Regions from separate parts of the Micromonospora sp. MGP-C2 genome, predicted to be linked through region 1. Evidence: riboswitches for the same ligand, from Rfam matches in the RefSeq annotation. Region 1 holds a riboswitch; each other region holds the start of a gene.

Region 1 (2,192 bases):
CAGCCAGGATCAGCCTGGGCGGCCGTAGCTGTGGATCGGGCCGTCGTCGACCTTCTTCATCTTGACCGGTTGGCCGGCCTGCGAGGCGTGCACCACCCAGCCGTTGCCGACGTACATGCCGACGTGGTGGATGTCGCTGTAGTAGAAGACCAGGTCGCCGGGCCGCAGGTCGGCCTTGCTGACGTCCTTGGTGACGCGGCTCTGCTGGGCGGCGTTGTGCGGCAACGACACCCCGGCCTTCGCCCATGCGGCCAGCATCAGCCCGGAGCAGTCGTACGAGTTCGGGCCCTCGGCACCCCACACGTAGGGCTTGCCGATCTGCGCGCAGGCGAACTTGACCGCCGTGCCCGCAGCGCCGCCGGGATAGCTGCCGGGGCAGGGCGCCGGACGCAGCGGACCGCCGCCCCCGTTGCCGTACACCTTGAGGCGCAGCTTCTGCAGCCGGTCGATCTCCTCGTTGATCTGCTTCTTCTTGGCCGCCAACTGGGCCTCGGTGCGGGCCAGCTGGGCCACCATCTCGTCCAGCGGCGCCTTCTGCGCGGCCAGCTCGTCGCGCAGGTCGGCGACCTCGCGTACGTCCTGCTGCTGGTTGTGCGCGAACCGGTCGAGCATTTCGAGCTGGCTGACCACCTCGCTGGGTGACCGGCTGCCGAGCATCGCGTTGACGGTCGAGACGGTCTCGCCCTTGTACGCGCGTACAGCCAGCGCGCTGACCTTGTCCATCGCGGCGTCGACCTGCCGCTCGAGCGGGGCGATGCGGGCGGCCAACGCGTCCGCCTGCTTGCGCTTGACGGCAAGGTCGGCCCGGGTGGCGTTGTGCCGTTCGATGATCGGTTCGAGTGTGTTCCAGTCGGCGTCGATCTGGCGCTCGATCTCGGCGACGGACGGGTCGGCGTGGGCGGCCGTGGCGCTGCCCGTCAGGACGACGGCGACGCCGACCAGTGCGGCGAGAGCGGTGGTGAAGCGGGACCAGCGTGGGCGCGGCACGATCGACGTCGGGACGGCGAATGCCGACCGCTCGGACGACGGCCGCGGGGCATGGAGTGCCACCGGGGTTCCGTACTCCTTCTTCCTGACCGCCTACCGGGTTAGCTGACGGGTTCGGGCGGGAAGTCGGCGCCCTACCGCAGTGGCTGCGGATTCACCCCGAGGGACGTGGGTCCCCGGTTCGCTCGGAAACGACTCGGCGGTGTCGGTCCGTTACCGCCCGGGATGGGCGGAGCTGCTGTCGGGCCGACAAATGACCAGAGTAGAGACGCCCGTTACCGATCCGCAACCCGTACGGCCGTGACACTCCGTACCGATTGGGTGGGGGTCACCGACCGTGTGTGAAGAATTCTTTCTCAACAAGTAGATAGATGGAAAGGTATTGACGCAGACTCTCCAGCGGCGCGATGGTGACCTGACCTCTACCCGCGAGAATCTAGGGGGTTCGATGCACCATCCAACAGTGTCGGCCGGCTGGCGCGCGCTGCTCACCACGACCGTCGTCGCCGCCGCGAGCGCGGTGCCACTCTCCACGGCCGCCACCGCCGCACCCACCGCCGATCGCCAGCAGCAGTACGCCGCCGCGGCGACCGAGTACGGCGTGCCGACGGGCGTGCTGCTCGGCGTCTCCTATCTGGAGTCCCGCTGGGACAGCAACGCCGGCACACCGAGCACGAGCGGCGGCTACGGCCCGATGCACCTGACCGACGCCCGCCACGTGACCGCTTTGCCCGGGCGCGGCCACCACGACGCCGGCGCCGAGGACCCACGCGGTGACGACTCCCGGCCCTCCCGGGTGCCCGCGCCCCGACCCGTCGAGGCCCCCGCACCGACCGCCGCCGCGTTGCAGACCGTGGACGCGGCGGCCGCACTGACCGGTGCCACCCCCGAGGCGCTGCGCACCGATGCAGCGGTCAACATCCGGGGTGGGGCCGCGTTGCTCAGCGCGTACCAGCGGGAGTTGGGTGCGCCGGTCGGCGCGGACACCGACCCGGCGGCCTGGTACGGCGCGGTGGCCCGCTACGCCGGTGCGGACAGCGCCGACGCCGCCGCGGCCTTCGCCGACGAGGTCTTCACCACCATCGCCGCGGGCGAGTCCCGGCTGACCGACGACGGCCAGCGGATCACCCTGCCGGCGCGCGCGGTACAACCCGAGCGCTCCTGGTTGGATCGGCTGGGCCTGCGCCGGTTGGCCCGCCCGGACG
Region 2 (2,192 bases), 4.0 Mb from region 1:
CGCCGATCCCTGGCACCCGTTGGCCGAGACCAGCGCGGCGATCGCCCAGCTCGTCGGCGACGCGGGCCCGGTGGCGATCGTGACCACCGTCGACCAACTCGCGACCGCACTCGACGGCGCCCGCCTCCTGGTGGTGAACGCCAGCGCCGACCGCACGGCCCCAATCCCGCAGGACGAGGAGTTCGGCCGCGTTCTCGACGCCTTCCTGGCCCGTGGCGGCAGCCTGCTCGCCACGCACAGCGCGACGATCGCGTTTCCCCAGCTCGCGACCTGGCGGTCCACGGTCGGCGCCGCCTGGGACCACGGTCGGACCTTCCACCCGCCGATCGGAACCAGCCTCATCCGACGCACCGACATCGAGCACCCGATCACTACCGGTCTCGTGGACTTCGAGGTGCACGACGAGCGCTACACCGACCTGGAGTTGCTCGACGGCGTCGACGTCGAGACTCTCTACGTCCACGACGAGGGTGGCGACACCCAACCGCTCGTCTGGGCGCGCACGGCCGGGAGCAGCCGGATCGTCTACAACGCACTCGGTCACGACACCCGGTCGTACGAGTCGCCGGGACACGTCGAGCTGCTGCGGCGCATCGTGCTCTGGCTCCGTCACCGCATCTGATCCGCAACGGTCCACGGTGGTCACTGCACACTGACCACCCGCCCGCAACCGCTGCGAGTGACGCCCCGCGTACCCCGGTGAAGAACTTCACAGGGGTTGGGCGATCGTCACCGACCGTGCCTAACGTCGGTCGGGTTCGCCACTGCGGACACCACGGCCGGCAACGCCAAATCCTGCCCCCGGTCGGTGGAACCCAGTCACCCGGGCAGGAGCGGGGGACCCAAACGTTCCTCGGTGCACGTCACCTCGGGGTGAAGCCGCCATCGTGCGGCCGGGCTCCTCGGCCCGAACCCGACAGCTCACCTCGCCGGCGTGGAGGAAGTTCACATGACGTCTGTCTACACGCCCCGTCACCGACGGGTCACCACCCGCCGTCTCGCCGTCGGCACCCTGGCCGTCGGTGCGGTCACCGGTGCTGTCGCCCTCTTCGGCCCGGCCGCCCCCGCGCAGGCCGCGGTCAACTGGGACGCGATCGCCAAGTGCGAGTCCGGCGGTAACTGGAAGATCAACACCGGCAACGGCTACTACGGTGGCCTGCAGTTCTCCCAGAGCACCTGGGCCGGCTACGGCGGCAAGAAGTACGCCGCCCGTGCCGACCTGGCCAGCCGCGGCGAGCAGATCGCCATCGCCGAGAAGGTGCTCGACGGGCAGGGCATCGGCGCGTGGCCGACCTGCGGCAAGAAGGGCGGGTCGTCCGGCGGCTCCACCGCGAAGCCGTCGACGAAGTCCACCGCGAAGCCGTCGACGAAGTCCACGCAGAAGCCCACCGAGCAGCAGGAGCGGCCCTCGCGGCGGGAGCAGCCGGCGACCCGCAACCACGAGCGCACCGCGCCGACCACGGGCGGCCAGACGTACCTGGTCAAGCCGGGCGACACCCTGTCGGAGATCGCCGACAGCCACCGGGTGACCGGCGGTTGGCAGGCGCTCTACGAGCACAACCGGCAGCTGATCGGGGCCGACCCGGGCCTGATCTTCCCGGGTCAGCGGCTCAGCCTCTGACGGTCTTCCCGCGTCAGCGGCTCAGCCTCTGACGGATGACACACGAACGCTCGGCCGGGTCACCGGCCGAGCGTTCGTACGTGTGGTGCGATCAGCCCGAGCGCCCGTACCCCGGGGGGAAGCCGTCACGCCGCGGAGGCGGATGCCTTCGACCCTCGGTGCGACGTGACCGGGCCGGCGTTCCAGCCCCAGCGGGGCGCCGGTGCGCTGCCCTCCCCGGACCAGCCCGTGCCGCCCTCCTCGTTGTCGCCGCCGTCGACGGTCATCTCGACCGGGGCGGGTGTGCTGCGGGCCAGTCGCATCGACTGCTCCGCGCCGGCGCGGGCCGCGCACGGCCAGGACTGCCCGGCGCACTGAAGGTTGCGGCACTGACCCTCGTCGTCCGGCTCGTGGGCGCTCAGCACGTCGATCGCCAGTTGCCAGAGCAGCGGGTCGGTTACGTCGTGCGGCCGTTCGGCAGTGCGACTCGGCCGGTTGCTGGTGTCGTCGTCGGACATTGTGGGTCCCCCCTTGTCAGGCTGTACCCCACAAGGGTCACCCGTGAGCCGCTGGTTAAACCGCCGACCTGCTG
Region 3 (2,192 bases), 2.1 Mb from region 1:
GCAGCCGGCGCGGCCAGGACCGCCCAGCGACGACGTGTTGCCTGGCTGACCGCTCAGGAGGAGATGGAGCGGGCCTGGGCCGGGTACGACGAGGCGGACACCGCTGCCCGTCGCTTCGCTGGTGCCGGGGCGCTACCCACCCCCTGCACCCCCCACACCCCCGCCGAGTACGCCGCCCGGGAGCGCTATCTGCACCGGGCGGCGATGGCGGCGTACTGGCGGGGCGACCTGACCATGGCGCAGCTCGGCGACGTGTTCGCGCACCGGCGCGGCTGGGATCCCCGGCGGCATCCGGTCGAGCAGGAGGTGCTGCTCAGCCGGGCGGTCCGGGACGCGCGACTGGCCGACTACGAGGCTGCCGCCACCCGGGAGCGGGCCGCATGGCGGGACGCGGAGCTGGCCGCCGAGTCGGTACGCGTCCTCAACGCTGAGGCGTACGCGGCGGCGGCCCGGCTGCGGCCGGCCCCGCTGCCCGCTCGCCGGGCGGCGACCGGGGCGTTCCGACCCGCAGTCGTGGCACGGTGGCGCCCGGCCCGGATCAGTTGAGCCCGATCCGTGACGTGAGCCGGGTCACGCCGATACCGAATCGGTCGTCCGGCACGATCGGCCCGATTGTTCCCGTGATTGTGGCCGCATTATCGGCGGCCTGTCCGGTTGTCGCCCGTTGGCGACTCCGTAACCGCTTGTCCCATCGAGTCACGTCAGCGGCAAGACGCGCAGAAATTGGCGCGTGAATTCGGGTTTGCGCAGGTGAACCTGGCTTGGCAGGGTGTGGGCGGCCCAGTAGTGTCGTCCCGTCCGGTGCGGTAACCGATCGCAAGAGGCGACGCCGCGCCGACCCGCTCAATCGTGATGAACGAACCGGGGACCCATCAGTAAGTCCGGGGTGAATCCGCGAGCCATGGCCCGCGGTAGGGCGATCTTCCCGCCCGAATCCGTCAGCTAACCCGGTAGGCGGTGTCGGAAGGAGTTCCATCCTCGTGCAGCACCTTTCCACCCCTCGGTTGTTCCTTCGCCTCCACGGCGTAGCGGTGCCCCCGCTCATTCGTCCAGTGACGGTGAGCTGACCCCCCGGGTCATCGCCTAACCGCCCGGCCACGCCGGGCGTTCCCCTGAGCGGTTCACCATCCGCGGACCATCGTCCGCGCGCTGGCGCCTGCCCGGATGCCGGTCCGGCCCCGGTGTGCCGCTCTCCCCCCGATCCGTGGAGGACCCCGTGAAGCACACCCTGAAGCGTCAGCTCCGCCGCCTCACCACCGAGCGTCCGTACCAGATCGTTGCCGCCTCCGCCGCGGCCCTCGCCATCGCCACCACCACCGGCGCCATGCTCACCACCGCCGACGACGCGCCGGCCGGCCAGCGCACCGCGACCACTGTCGCCGAGATGCGCAGCGACGTCGCCGCCTCCCGCGGCGAGGTGCGCGAGGCGTCCCCGTCGGCCAGTGCCGCGCCGACCACCGCAGCCCCGGCCACCACCGCCGCGTCACCCGCGGCCAAGGCCAGCAGCAACCCGGACCTGACCCGTAAGCCGGAGCGGCCGAAGCCGCCGGCGACGAAGGTGCTCGACTACGACTACGAGGCGCAGAACACGTACTACAACTGCGGCCCGGCAGCTACCCGTAACGCGCTCAGCGCCGCCGGCGTCGACCGCACCCAGAATGAGCTCGGCGCCGAGCTGGGCACCACCGAGATGGGCACCAACTCGGCCCTGGACACCACCCGGGTGCTCAACGCCGAGGTGAAGGGCTCCCCGTACCGGACCCGGATGTTCGCCGGCGCGCCCAGCCCGGCCCAGATGGACCAGCTCCAGGCCGACGTCGTCAAGGCCATCACCGACGGCCGTGGCGTGGTCGCCAACGTCGTCGGCGACGCCACCGACACCAACGGCGGCTGGCACTCCTACGGTGGCGGTCACTACATCGCCGTCGTGGGCTACAAGGACAACGGCCGCACCGTGCGGATCGCCGACTCGGCGAACCCGGCCGACGCGTCGTACTGGATCACCACGATCAACCTGGCCAACTGGATCGCCAGCCGGGGCTACTCCGCCTGACCCAGGCACGCTGGACCGCCGCGGGCGCCGTCCCCCACAAGGGGCCGGCGCCCGCGGCGTCTTCGTCCGTGCCGTCAGCAGCCTGTGCCGTCAGCAGGCCGTGCGGTCAGTAGGCGATGAAGCCGTACAGCGCGAGGTG
Region 4 (2,192 bases), 470 kb from region 1:
CGGCTTCGGCAGCGAGGACGCCACCACGCTGTCGATGTTCCAGGGCGACGTGGACCTGCACGGTCTGCTGCTCGCCGGGATCATCATCGGCTCGCTCGGGGTGCTCGACGACGTGACGGTCACCCAGGCGGCCACCGTCACCGAGTTGGCGCACGCCAACCCCGGCCTGACCCGGTTGCAGCTCTATCGGGCCGCGACCCGGGTCGGCCGCGCGCACATCGCCTCCACTGTCAACACCATCGTGCTGGCGTACGCGGGCGCGTCGCTGCCCCTGCTGCTCCTGCTCACCGCCGACGCGCGGCCGATCGGGCAGATCCTCACCAGCGAGTTCCTCGCGCAGGAGATCGTCCGCAGCGCGGTCGCCACCCTCGGCCTGATCGCCGCCGTGCCACTGACCACCGGGCTGGCCGCAGTGGTGACCGCGGCCGGGCGTGCGGACGCCACACCGTCCACCGATGCTTCCGCCCCGCGACCTCAGCCGGACCGGGCGGAGGCACTGGCCGCACTCATCTCACCGCGAGCGGGTCGCCCCGACGAGCCGGAACCGACGCGGACCCCACCCCCATCCACCGCCACCGCCGGGTGGCCGGAGTCGAACAGGAGCACGGATACGGCATGGTGACACTCCTCAGCGTGACCAGATCGGGCCTCCACCCTGAGAACCACGTCACTGGTCACTCAACGCTATGGCGAATTGACGCTTTTGGTCGGCATCCAGGCGTAGCTCACCCGGCCGACTCTCGGGTAACCTCGCTGCCGGTTACCGATGAAGGCGCGAAGCGGCGCCTGCGGTGCCACCGCCCAATCGCCAACCGGCGAATCGGGGACCCAGGTACGTGGGGTGAATCCGCGTCAGCGGTAGGGGCCACTTCCGCCCCGAACCCGTCAGCTAACCCGGTCGGCGGTCGACGGAAGGGAACATTGTGACGGCACCCCTACGCCGCTGGTTGACACCCGTGGTGGCCGTGATCGCCGCATTGACCGTGCTCGCCGGGCCCCTCCCGGCCCACGCCGCCCCGACGACCCCCACGCCGTCCGGGCACGAGGAGGACGGCGAGCCGCAACTGCTCACCGACGTCATCGAGCAGGCCAACCGCGACTACTCCGCCGCCAAGTCCCAACTGGACAAATCCAAGAAGCGGCAGTTGGAACTTGCGCTGGAGGTCGACCGGGCCAAGGCCGACCTGGACGCGCTGACCCCACAGGTCGGGCTGATCGCCGCCCAGTCGTACCGGACCGGTCGGATCGGCGCGCTCGCGATGCTGCTGGAGAGCAAGGCTCCCGACGCCTTCGTCCAGCGTGCCGCGGTGCTCGACGAGATGAACATGGTCAACGAGAAGAAGCTCGCCGAGGTCAACACGGCGAAGGCCCGCGCCGAGCAGGCCAAGCTGGCCCTCGACGCGGAGGTCCGCGAGCAGCAGAAGCAGACCGCCCTGATGGCGAAGCGGAAGAGCGAGGCGGACAAGGCGCTCTCCCTCGTCGGCGGCAAGGGCTTCACCGGCGGCCTGGTGGACGCCACCTCGAAGGTGGCCAAGATCGGCCCGGGTCGCACCGCCGACGGTGACTGGAAGCCGCAGTCGTGCAGCGAGAATGACCCGACCACGTCCGGTTGCGTCACGCCCCGCACCCTGCACGCGTACAAAGAGGTCAAGGCGGCCGGCTACAACCGGTTTGTCGGCTGCTACCGATCCGGTGGGCCGTGGGAGCATCCGAAGGGCCGCGCCTGCGACTGGTCGCTGCAGAAGAGCGGCTTCGCCCCGTGGCACAACGATGACACCCGGAGGTACGGCAACAACGTCGCCGCCTTCCTCATCCGTAACGCCGACCGGCTGGGCATCTACTACGTGATCTGGAACCGGCAGATCTGGTTCCCGGCGACCGGCTGGAGTTCGTACAGCGGGCCGTCGAACCACACCGACCACGTCCACATGTCGCTGCTCTGACCCGCTGAACCCTCGCCGAGGGCCGTTCCGCGTCGCGCGGGGCGGCCCTCGTCGCGTCAGGCGGCGGCGGGCGCGGCCGGGTCGAGGGGCCCGGCCTCCTCGCCGAGCGTCGCGAAGCAGGCCGGCACGGCGGCCACCGGGCTGACCGCTCCGGCGGCGAGCCGGTACGACACACCCACCACCGCGCACCGCCCCTGCGCCACCTCGTCGGCCAGCACCGGCGACTGCCCGAGCAGCGTCTCGACCGTC

The links. Region 1 has a riboswitch for cyclic di-AMP ahead of AC3CF1_RS19950 (C40 family peptidase). Riboswitches for the same ligand answer to the same signal wherever they lie in the genome.
Region 2: it holds a riboswitch for cyclic di-AMP, as region 1 does, so the genes downstream of both, AC3CF1_RS01110 (transglycosylase family protein) here and AC3CF1_RS19950 (C40 family peptidase) in region 1, are expected to answer to the same signal.
Region 3: it holds a riboswitch for cyclic di-AMP, as region 1 does, so the genes downstream of both, AC3CF1_RS29590 (C39 family peptidase) here and AC3CF1_RS19950 (C40 family peptidase) in region 1, are expected to answer to the same signal.
Region 4: it holds a riboswitch for cyclic di-AMP, as region 1 does, so the genes downstream of both, AC3CF1_RS22205 (coiled-coil domain-containing protein) here and AC3CF1_RS19950 (C40 family peptidase) in region 1, are expected to answer to the same signal.

The regions. Positions count from the first base shown of each region.
Region 1 is NZ_JBYMEN010000002.1:4,360,488-4,362,679, reverse strand. It holds gene AC3CF1_RS19950 (C40 family peptidase) at 10-1,050, opposite strand; cyclic di-AMP (ydaO/yuaA leader) riboswitch at 1,064-1,199, opposite strand; gene AC3CF1_RS19945 (N-acetylmuramoyl-L-alanine amidase) at 1,451-2,192, shown strand, end outside.
Region 2 is NZ_JBYMEN010000002.1:351,979-354,170, forward strand. It holds gene AC3CF1_RS01105 (ThuA domain-containing protein) at 1-622, shown strand, start outside; cyclic di-AMP (ydaO/yuaA leader) riboswitch at 777-949, shown strand; gene AC3CF1_RS01110 (transglycosylase family protein) at 950-1,621, shown strand; gene AC3CF1_RS01115 (hypothetical protein) at 1,747-2,118, opposite strand.
Region 3 is NZ_JBYMEN010000002.1:6,434,404-6,436,595, forward strand. It holds gene AC3CF1_RS29585 (hypothetical protein) at 1-546, shown strand, start outside; cyclic di-AMP (ydaO/yuaA leader) riboswitch at 831-972, shown strand; gene AC3CF1_RS29590 (C39 family peptidase) at 1,205-2,053, shown strand; gene AC3CF1_RS29595 (hypothetical protein) at 2,160-2,192, opposite strand, start outside.
Region 4 is NZ_JBYMEN010000002.1:4,830,700-4,832,891, reverse strand. It holds gene AC3CF1_RS22210 (YibE/F family protein) at 1-622, shown strand, start outside; cyclic di-AMP (ydaO/yuaA leader) riboswitch at 789-919, shown strand; gene AC3CF1_RS22205 (coiled-coil domain-containing protein) at 924-1,943, shown strand; partial or broken gene AC3CF1_RS22200 (carbonic anhydrase) at 2,000-2,192, opposite strand, start outside.